DNA from 2 places in the Pseudomonas sp. BB438 genome. Region 1 is predicted to be linked to the other one. Evidence: predicted binding sites of a transcription regulator. Region 1 holds the regulator's gene; the other holds the start of a gene.

Region 1 (5,395 bases):
ACTGCTGGCCAAGACCTCGCCCAAGCTCGCCGAAGAGCTGGTGCCGGGGATGATTTCCCTGTCGACCCTGCTCAAGGTGCTGCAGGCGCTGCTGCAGGAACAGGTGCCGGTGCGCGATATCCGCACCATCGCCGAAGCCATCGCCAACGTGGCGGTGAAGAGTCAAGATCCCGCCGCGATGGTGGCGGCAGTTCGCGTCGCGCTGTCCCGTGCAATCGTGCAAACCATTGTGGGACTAGAGCCGGAGCTGCCCGTGATCACTCTGGAACCCAGGTTGGAACAGATATTGCTCAATAGTCTTCAGAAGGCCGGACAGGGCTCCGAAGACGGCATGTTGCTGGAACCCGGAATGGCCGAAAAGCTGCAACGCTCGATGGTTGAAGCGGCGCAGCGTCAGGAGATGCTCGGCAAGCCGGCGATTCTTCTGGTGGCAGGTCCCATCCGCGCGATGATGTCGCGATTCGCCCGGATGGCGGTTCCCACCATGAACGTGCTGGCTTACCAGGAAATCCCCGACAACAAACAAGTCACGATCGTTGCCACCGTTGGGCAGAATTGATTGAGGTCCCAGGCCATGCAGGTAAAACGCTTCTTCGCCGCTGATATGCGTCAGGCCATGAAACTGGTTCGTGACGAGCTGGGCCCGGACGCCGCGATCATCGGCAATCGCCGTGTCGCCGGTGGCGTTGAGCTGACCGCGGCGCTGGATTACCAGGCACCGGTGGCGGCGAGCAAGCCGAACCCGGCGCTGGAAGCCGAGCTGCGCAAGACCCAGGCGAAGATCGCCCAGGCCAAGGCAGACCTGTCGGCCCCGACCCGTGCCAGCGATGGCGTGCGCAAGGACCGTCAAATGTACGGCACCGAGACGCCGCGCCGCAGCGCTGCCGAAACCCTGGCTGAGGCCATGGCCGCACCGGTCGCCCCGACGCCGGCCGCTGCCGGCCAGCAGGCGCTGGAAGCCATGCGCTTCGAGCTCAATGGCCTGCGCGAACTGATCGAAGTGCAGCTGGGCTCCATCGCCTGGAACCAGCTGCAGAACCAGCGTCCGAAACAGGCTGGGCTGTGGCGCCGCCTGCAGCGCATGGGCCTGCCGGCCGACCTGTCGCGCAACCTGCTGGAGCGCGTGTCCTCCATCGCCGATCCGAAGCAGGCGTGGCGCATGCTGCTGGCGCACCTGGCACGCTCGATCAATACCCCGGAAGTCGATCTGCTGGAGCAGGGCGGCGTGATTGCCCTGGTCGGCCCCGCCGGCATGGGCAAGACCACTACCCTGGCCAAGCTGGCTGCTCGCTACGTACTGAAATACGGCGCGCAGAGCATTGCCCTGGTGTCCATGGACAGCTTTCGCATCGGCGCGCAGGAGCAGATCAAGACCCTGGGTCGCATCCTCAACGTACCGGTGACCCTGGTCGACCCGGGCAAGTCGCTGATCCAGGCCATGGCGCCGCTGGCACGCAAGCGCCTGGTGCTGATCGACACTGCGGGCCTGCCCGCCAACGATCCGGCGCTGCGCATGCAGCTCGAAGCGCTGTCGTCGCTGAGCCTGAACGTGAAGAACTACCTCGTGCTGGCCGCGACCAGCCAGAGCCAGGTCCTCAAGGCCGCCTGGCAGAACTATCGTTCCTGTGGCCTGGTCGGGTGCATTTTGACCAAACTGGACGAGGCGGGAAGCCTCGGCGAAGCTCTGGCTCTGGCTATCAGCCAGCATCTCCCGGTAGCCTATCTGGCTGATGGGCCGAAGATCCCGGATGACCTGCATGTGGCACGCGCGCACCAACTGGTCAGCCGTGCCGTGAGCCTGCAATCGCCGGAAGAGCCCTGCGAGGACGCCATGGCGGACATGTTCGCCGGCCTTTACCAACAGCCGGTGCGTCGCGCCAGTTGAAGATTGTGAGCCCCGGATGGGGCGTGGGGCGGCCAGTTGGGTCGCCCAAGCGATGCGGATGCTCTGTTAGACGATCCGCGAGCGCCGGAGGCGGTGGAGCACCGCAACCGGATTAGCCGAAACGCCAGAAGCGTGACGGTCGAACGACGAGACAAGGTATTGATATGGGTATGCATCCCGTTCAGGTAATCGCAGTCACCGGCGGCAAGGGTGGCGTGGGCAAGACCAACGTGTCGGTGAATCTGTCGCTGGCGCTGGCCGATCTGGGCCGTCGCGTCATGCTGCTGGACGCCGACCTGGGCCTGGCCAACGTCGACGTGCTGCTGGGGCTGTCGCCCAAGCGCACGCTGGCCGACGTCATCGAAGGCGAATGCGACCTGCGTGACGTGATCCTCCAGGGACCTGGCGGCATCCGCATCGTCCCGGCGGCGTCGGGCACCCAGAGCATGGTGCACCTCACGCCGATGCAGCACGCCGGCCTGATCCAGGCCTTCAGCGACATCAGCGACAACATCGACGTGCTGGTGGTGGACACCGCCGCCGGGATCGGCGACTCGGTGGTGAGCTTCGTCCGGGCGGCCCAGGAAGTGCTGCTGGTCGTTTGTGATGAACCAACCTCCATCACCGACGCCTACGCTTTGATCAAGCTGCTCAATCGCGACTACGGCATGACCCGATTCCGCGTGCTGGCGAACATGGCCCACAGCCCCCAGGAAGGCCGCAACCTGTTCGCCAAGCTGACCAAGGTCACCGACCGCTTCCTGGACGTGGCGCTGCAGTATGTCGGCGCCATCCCCTACGACGAGTCGGTGCGCAAGGCCGTGCAGAAGCAGCGTTCGGTGTATGAGGCGTTCCCGCGCAGCAAGGCGTCCCTGGCCTTCCGTGCGGTGGCGCAGAAGGTCGACAGCTGGCCGCTGCCGGCCAACCCACGAGGGCACCTGGAGTTCTTCGTCGAGCGCCTGGTGCAACATCCCACGGGTTCGGCCGTATGACCGCGGCCTCCGGAGCGCGTATGTACAGCAAGGCACAGGCGCACAACTCCCAGGAACTGCTGATCCAGAAGCACGCACCGCTGGTGAAGCGCATCGCCTACCACCTGCTGGGTCGTCTGCCCGCCAGTGTGCAGGTGGAGGACCTGATGCAGGCTGGCATGATCGGCCTGCTGGAGGCGGCGAAGAAATATGACCAGGGCAAGGGCGCGAGCTTCGAGACCTACGCCGGCATCCGCATCCGCGGCGCCATGCTCGACGAGGTACGCAAGGGCGACTGGGCGCCGCGTTCGGTCCACCGCAACACCCGCATGGTCAGCGACGCCATCCGTGCCGTCGAAGCGCGTACCGGACGCGACGCTAAAGATCAGGAGGTTGCTGCCGAACTCAATATGAGCCTCGAAGATTATTACGGCATCCTCAGCGACACCCAGGGCAGCCGTCTGTACAGCTTCGACGACATGTTGCAGGACGGCGACCAGGGCAGCGGCTTTGCCGAAGACGCGTCGCACCACGACAACGAGCCGTCCCACGGGCTGGAAGACGAGCGCTTCCAGGCAGCCCTGGCCGATGCCATCACCAAGCTGCCCGAGCGTGAGCGGCTGGTGCTGGCCCTTTACTACGACGAGGAACTCAACCTCAAGGAGATCGGCGAAGTGCTGGGCGTCAGCGAATCGCGGGTCAGCCAGTTGCACAGCCAGTGTGCCGCGCGCTTGCGCTCGCGTCTGGCGGAGTGGCGCGCTCGCTGAGCATCGGGTAGTTTCGCGCCTGCGTTTTCCTAGCGAAAAGGCTGAAGGGATTTTCCTTAGGCGCGTTAGAGGCTTACGAATTTTGGGGTGACGTTCTCTTGACGCGCCCCCAGCAAAGAGCGCGCGGCGCTCAATGAATTGACGGCACGCCCGCCAGGGCGCGTTTGGTATCGATGGAGGCAGGTTTGGACAAGAACATGAAAATTCTCATCGTGGACGACTTTTCCACGATGAGGCGCATCATCAAGAACCTCCTGCGGGACCTGGGGTTCACCAATACCGCAGAAGCCGACGACGGCACCACTGCGCTGCCGATGCTGCACAGCGGCAATTTCGACTTCCTCGTTACCGACTGGAACATGCCCGGCATGACCGGCATCGACCTGCTCCGTGCGGTCCGCGCCGACGAGCGCCTGAAGCACCTGCCGGTGCTGATGGTCACCGCCGAAGCCAAGCGCGACCAGATCATCGAAGCGGCCCAGGCCGGGGTCAACGGCTATGTGGTCAAGCCTTTCACCGCTCAGGTGCTGAAAGAAAAGATCGAGAAGATTTTCGAGCGGGTCGGCAGCTAAGGCTGGCCAAGAGGGCGTCATGGATTTCAACGAATCCGCGGGTGACTTCGAGTCGACCCTGAAAAAACACGCGCGCGAATTGGTCGAATGCCTCGAGCAGGGCGACGTACAGACCGCCGTGCAGCTGATCTCCGAGCTCAACCAGGCGCGTGATCGCGGGCTCTACCAGGAGGTAGGCAAGCTGACCCGCGAACTGCACAACGCCATCGTCAACTTCCAGATCGACCCCAGTTCCCCGCGCGCCCAGGAAGTCTCGCAGATCGCCGATGCGACCGACCGCCTGTCCTACGTGGTGACGATGACCGAGAAAGCGGCCAATCGCACCATGGACCTGGTGGAAGAGTGCACCCCGGTGGTCATGCACATCGAGACCCAGGCCAAGGAACTGCAGGAAGACTGGTCGCGCTTCATGCGTCGCGAACTGGGCCCCGAGGCCTTCCGCGACCTGGCCAAGCGTGTCGAGCAGTTCCTCTACATCAGCGCCCAGGATAGCCGCAAGCTGTCCGCGCACCTGAACGACATCTTGCTCGCGCAGGACTTCCAGGACCTCACCGGGCAGGTGATCAAGCGCGTCACCAAGCTGGTGACCGAGGTCGAGTCGAACCTGGTGAAATTGGTCTGGATGGCGGGTCAGGTCGATCGCTATGCCGGCATCGAGCATGACCACGAGAGCATGCGCGACGCGGTGGAAAAAGAAAGATCGTCCAAGGGTGAAGGTCCGCAGATTGCTGCCGATACAAGAAAGGACGTCGTATCCGGTCAGGACGATGTCGATGACCTGTTGTCCAGCCTTGGTTTTTAAGCGTCCGCTGACGCTGTAGAGGGAGCACCGAATGAGCTTCGACGCCGATGACGAAATCCTCCAGGACTTCCTGGTGGAGGCCGGCGAGATTCTCGAGCTACTGTCCGAGCAACTGGTCGAGCTGGAAAGCCGTCCGGATGACATGGACCTGCTCAACGCAATCTTCCGTGGGTTCCATACCGTCAAAGGTGGTGCCGGCTTCCTCCAGCTGAACGCGCTGGTCGAGTGCTGCCACATCGCCGAGAACGTGTTCGACATGCTGCGCAAGGGCGAACGCCGCGTGGATGCCGAGCTGATGGACGTGATGCTTCAGGCGTTGGATACCGTCAACGTCATGTTCCAGCAGGTCCGCGACGCGCAAGAGCCGACCCCGGCGACTCCCGAGTTGCTGGCTGCGC
Region 2 (5,395 bases), 2.1 Mb from region 1:
CGCCAGGCGCCTTGTCGAAGATGCCGTAGGGCTCGACGGGGTTGGCGTCCGGCGCGCCGGGGGCGTCGCCGAAGAAACCGAAGTCGTCATCGCTGCTGGCGCTGGTTGTGCTGGCGCCGGGAGTGCCGGGCGCATCATCGAAGAAACCGAACGCGTCGTCGCTGGCGCTGGCGTCAGATGCCAGGCGCGGCTCATCGAACAAGCCGACACCCTCATCGGCAGCATGCACGACAGGCTCCGCGAGCCAGGCGCGCAGGCGTTCCACGGTGGCGGCCACCGGTACGTCCGGATCGGGTATCTGGCTGCGGTGCGCATCGAGCAGGCGCTGCAGCACGTCACGGGCTTCGAGAAACACGCCGATCATGTCCGCGTGCAGGGCGGTCTGCCCGCAGCGGATGCGGTCGAGCAGGGTTTCCAGTTCGTGGGTCACGGCGGTCAGGTCTTCAAAGCCGAACATGCCGCTGGAGCCCTTGATCGAGTGGGCCGCGCGGAAAATGCCATTGAGCGTCTCGGCGTCCGGCTGATCGAGGTCGAGCCCGATCAGCAGGAGTTCGAGGGTCGCCAGGTGTTCGTCGGTTTCCTCGAAGAACACCTGGAGGAATTGCTCCATTCCGGTCGCCATTCAGGGTTCCCCTAGGGCAGGACCTTGCGGGTCACTTCCAGCAGTTTCGGCGGGTCGAACGGCTTCACCAGCCAGCCGGTGGCGCCCGCGCTCTTGCCCTGCTGCTTCATGGCGTCGCTGGATTCGGTGGTGAGCATCAGGATCGGCGTGCCACGGTAGCCGGCCATGTCGCGCAGGCTGCGGATCAGTGTCAGGCCATCCATGTTCGGCATGTTCTGGTCGGTGAAGACCAGGTTGTAGGTCTTGCGCTGGGCCTTGCCCAGGCCGTCCTTGCCGTCCACGGCCTCGTCCACCTCATAGCCGGCGGATTTGAGCGTGAAGCTCAGCATCTGCCGGATGGAGGCCGAGTCATCGACGATCAGAATCTGCTTTCCCATTGCGTTGGTTCTCCTCGGATTGCAATGCGTTTGTTGTCGCCAGGCGCACGAAAGCTCGCGCCATCCCGGCGCGCGGAAATGGTGTGTGGGGCTCAGCCGATGAGGGCGAGGTTGGCCAGGTATTCGAAGACGGGCTGCAGCATGTCGGGGCTCCTGCGTTGCCTTCAGGTCAGAACAGTTCCACCTCGCCAGCGTTGAGGCTGGTCTGGGCGACCGGGTTGCTCAGAGGGCGGCCGAGCTCGGCGACTTCGCCGCGCAGGCGTTCGCCCCACTCGCCGGGTTCGCGGCCATCCAGCGCTCCCAGGCCGACGGCGAGGGCGCCGAGGCGGGCGCTGTGCTTGCCGATCTGGCCGAGCAGCTGGCTGCTCATGTCCTGGAACTGCAGGGCGGTGACTGCGGCGTTGACGCCGTCGCCTACTTCCAGGGAGATGCGGTCCAGCTCCTGCACCACCTTCACGGTGTGCTGGTTCATGGTGTCGAGGTCGTCGAGCATGCTCTGGATCTTCTGGCGCGAATCCAGGGCGAAGGTCATGTCCTTGTCCGCCAGTTGGCTGATGGCGCCTTCGGCATCCTTGATCTCGTGGTAGACCACGTCGACGTGTTCACGAATGGCTTGCGAGAAGTGCGTGGAGCGGGTCGACAGCGCGCGGACCTCGTCGGCCACCACGGCAAAGCCCCGGCCGCTTTCGCCGGCGCGGGCGGCTTCGATGGCGGCGTTAAGGGCCAGCAGGTTGGTCTGCTTGGCGATGGCGTCCATGTCCTGGGTGGACTGCAGGATCTCGGCGATCTTGTGGGTCACGCGGTCCATGCGTTCCACCAGTTGCTGCGAGGTGCGGCTGGTTTCCAGGGTGGCTTCGACGAACAGCCCGAGGGTTTCCTGGGTGGCGTGGATGAAGCGTTGGAAGTCGATGTCACCGTCCATGTGGCCGCGACCGTCGTAGCGCTCGATCAACGAGTGGGACAGGCCGCGCTGGGTGTCGATGCGCTCGGCGAGGGCATGGAAGCTGTCGGTCAACTGGCGGATGGCCTGGTGCAGGAGGCTGTCGATTTGGTGGGTATGACCGTTGAGCGAAGCCAGATGGCCTTCCATGCCTTCCTGCAGTGGTCGCCAGTGCGGCAGTTCGTCGTTGCGCAGGTTGGTCGCCTGGGCATCGCCGCCGGCCTTCCCGGTACCGCACAGCAGGCTGCTCAGCACCAGGCTCGAGAGCCAGCCCACCGGCAGCATCCACCAGAACGGCACGCCAACCGCGCACAGTACAGCCACGACCGCCCAGGGCAGGGTCTGGATGATGAGGCGCCGTGGCCAATCCTGGCTGGCTGCTTGAACCGCCTGGGGGCTCAACTGTGAATCGCGCATTCAGTGCACTCCATTGCCGGGCGCCGGTATCCGGGCCAAACGGCTGCTGACAACGTCTTGAGCAGGAATTCGGCCCAGCGATTTAAAACTAGAGTGCCGTTGGGTGATGTCAAACTGGCGGCACATTCCCGTCACCAGGGATAGACCCTTGATCTAGAGGGGTTTTCGCTGAATGGCCGTTCATCGTCGCTGTCCGGAGGGCGACGGGCGGTAGCTCGCAGGCCTTGTGTGACGCGGGCTGTAGCGATTTTTCGATGACAAAACGTGCCGGCCGGGATGGCATCCGGAGCCACGGTGAAGAGGTGAGACAGAGGCGGATCGCAACTGCCTCCCGCCGACTCTCTCTGCCTGGTTCCCTCTCCCTAAGGGCGAGGGGACCGTTCGGTGCAGGATGAAACGGCAGCGTCAGCCGGCACGGACAGCTCCCTCTCCCTTCAGGGAGAGGGCGGGGGAGAGGGGAGACTCGAGCGCAGGATGCTCCCGGTCGGGGGCTTACAGCGTACCGAGCAGCTGGCGCGCCGCCTGGGTGTGGTCGGCGATCAGGCGCTTGAGGTCGAGGCCTTCCACCTCACCATCCACCACGCGCCAGGTGCCGCCGATCATGATCCGGTCGGCCTTGTCGGCGCCGCACAGCAGCAAGGCCGAGAGCGGATCGTGGCTGCCGGAGAAGCGCAGTTCGTCGAGCTTGAACAGCGCGAGGTCGGCCTGCTTGCCCACGGCCAGCTCACCGATGTCGCTGCGGCCGATCAGCTTCGCCGAACCCCGGGTGGCCCAGCCCAGGGCGCGTTCCGGGGTGATCTGCTCGGCGCCATAGCGCAGGCGCTGGATGTACAGGGCCTGGCGGGCTTCGAGGATCATGTTCGACGCGTCGTTGGAGGCCGAGCCATCCACGCCGATGCCCACCGGTGCACCGGCGGCTTCCAGCGCCACGGTTGGGCAGATGCCCGAGGCCAGGCGCATGTTCGAGCTGGGACAGTGGCAGACACCGGTACCGGCTTCGCCCAGACGGCGGATTTCCTCGTCGTTGAAGTGGATGCCGTGGGCCAGCCAGGTGCGCGGGCCGAGCCAGCCAACGCTGTCCAGGTAATCCACCGTGCGCTGGCCGAAGCGCTGCAGGCAGAAGTCTTCCTCGTCGAGGGTTTCGGCGAGGTGGGTGTGCAGGCGCACGTCCTCGCGTTCGGCCAGTTCGGCGCTGGCACGCATGATTTCCGGGGTGACCGAGAACGGCGAGCAGGGCGCCAGGGCAATCTGCACCTGGGCGCCTTCGCCGCGCTGGTGGTACGCGCGGATCAGACGCTGGCTGTCGTCGAGGATGGCCTCGGCGCTCTGCACGGTCTGCTGCGGCGGCAGGCCGCCATCGGCTTCGCCCAGGCTCATCGAGCCACGGGTGAGCATGGCGCGCATGCCCAGTTCCTGGACCACACCGGCCTGCACGTCGATGGCCTGCTCCAGACCGTCGGGGAACAGGTAGTGGTGGTCGGCGGCGGTGGTACAGCCTGACAGCAGCAGTTCGGCCAGCGCGACCTGGGTGGCCACGCCGAGCTGCTCGGGGGTCAGCCGCGCCCACACCGGGTAGAGCGTCTTCAGCCAGGGGAACAGCGGCTGGTTGACCACCGGCGCCCAGGCGCGGGTGAGGGTCTGGTAGAAGTGGTGGTGGGTGTTGATCAGGCCGGGCGTCAGCACGTGCTGGCTGGCGTCGAAGGTCTGCTGGACGGGAGTTGAAGGCTGCTGGCCGGCGGCGACCAGTTCGACGATGCGGCCGTCCTGGACCACGAGGCCGCCACGGGCGTCGAGGTCGTTGGCGGTGAAGATGGCCAGCGGGTTGCGCAGCCAGAGACGCGGGGAAGACATGGGTGAGTTCTCCAAACGGACGGAGCCGTTCGTAGCGATCCGGCTCCATGGGGTCATGGGAAGCCAGCTCAGTGTTCACCCTGTCTGCTGATCCAGGTCCGTTGACCCGGAAGTCAGACGTGGGCGCATGGTAACGCCCACGGCGCGAGCCGTCACCAGTCGATCGTCGTTCCCTGGTAGTCCAGGTAGAACTGGCCGCCACGGCCGGCGTGGCTTTCGACCTGGTCGGCGAGGCCCTTCACGCTGGTCGGCACGTCCAGCGGCGCGGACTCGCCGCCCATGTCGGTGCGCACCCAGCCCGGGTGCAGGTTGAGCAGGGTGATGCCGGTCTCGCCCAGCTCGGCGACGAAGCTGCGGGTCAGCGAATTGAGCGCTGCCTTGCTCGCGCGGTACAGCGCCATGCCGCCGGATTGGTTGCCGGCGACGCTGCCCAGTTCCGAGGTCATGAAGGCCAGCACGCCGTGTTCGGCATCCAGGCGCGGCAGCAGGCGTTCGGCCAGGCGCAGCGGGGCGATAGCGTTGACCATGAACAGCTGGCCGACCTCGGCGAGGCTGGCGTCGATGCTCGACTGGTGCGGCGGACCGTAGATGCCGGCGTTGATGTAGATGAGGTCGAAGCGGGCGCCGGCCAGGGCTTCGGCGAGGCGGTCCTGGGACTGCGCGTCATCGAGCAGCAGGGATTCGACGCGCACCGGCAGCGCCGCCAGTTCGCCGGCGTTGGCGGCGTCACGCACGGTGGCGGTGATGTCCCAGCCGCGCTCCAGCAGCTCGCGCACCAGGCCCAGACCGAGGCCGCGCGAGGCGCCGATGATCAGGGCGGATTTGGCAGTGCTCATGGCGTTCTCCGGTACCGTTGAAAAGCCCTCAGCATACCTGCTCAGTTCTCCGCGCGCAGGCGGTCCAGGCGCAACCGGTCGCGCTCGTCGGTGAGCCGCCAGGCCGATAGCCAGACCGCGCCCAGGGCGGTGGCGAAGCCGGCGGCGGTGAGCAGGAACATCAGCAGAATCTGGTAGCGCGCGGCGTCCAGTGGGTCCATGCCGGCGAGAATCTGCCCGGTCATGATGCCCGGCAGGGTGATGATGCCGGCGGCGGCCATCTGGTTCAGCGTGGGGATCAGGCCGGTGTAGAGGGCGCGGCGCAGCACACCATCCAGCGCGGTGTAGCGATCCGCGCCGAGCGCCAGGCGCG

What was found. Region 1 encodes FliA, which starts transcription of late flagellar genes. Its sites were predicted from a motif close to CTAAAGTTTNNNNNNNNNNNGCCGNTAA; they were not measured.
Region 2: a site for FliA is predicted at 2,482-2,509, ahead of AC1ZV1_RS00680 (methyl-accepting chemotaxis protein). Genes of this name have one in related genera too.

The regions. Positions count from the first base shown of each region.
Region 1 covers NZ_CM170001.1:4,665,719-4,671,113, reverse strand. Annotated here, with positions in the region: gene flhA (flagellar biosynthesis protein FlhA) at 1-559, shown strand, start outside; gene flhF (flagellar biosynthesis GTPase FlhF) at 575-1,885, shown strand; gene fleN (flagellar synthesis regulator FleN) at 2,050-2,877, shown strand; gene fliA (RNA polymerase sigma factor FliA) at 2,874-3,623, shown strand; gene AC1ZV1_RS21365 (chemotaxis response regulator CheY) at 3,821-4,195, shown strand; gene AC1ZV1_RS21360 (protein phosphatase CheZ) at 4,215-4,997, shown strand; gene AC1ZV1_RS21355 (chemotaxis protein CheA) at 5,029-5,395, shown strand, end outside.
Region 2 covers NZ_CM170001.1:138,254-143,648, forward strand. Annotated here, with positions in the region: gene AC1ZV1_RS00670 (chemotaxis protein CheA) at 1-622, opposite strand, end outside; gene AC1ZV1_RS00675 (response regulator) at 634-999, opposite strand; gene AC1ZV1_RS00680 (methyl-accepting chemotaxis protein) at 1,169-2,356, opposite strand; gene AC1ZV1_RS00685 (8-oxoguanine deaminase) at 2,849-4,207, opposite strand; gene AC1ZV1_RS00690 (SDR family oxidoreductase) at 4,360-5,043, opposite strand; gene AC1ZV1_RS00695 (ABC transporter permease) at 5,085-5,395, opposite strand, start outside.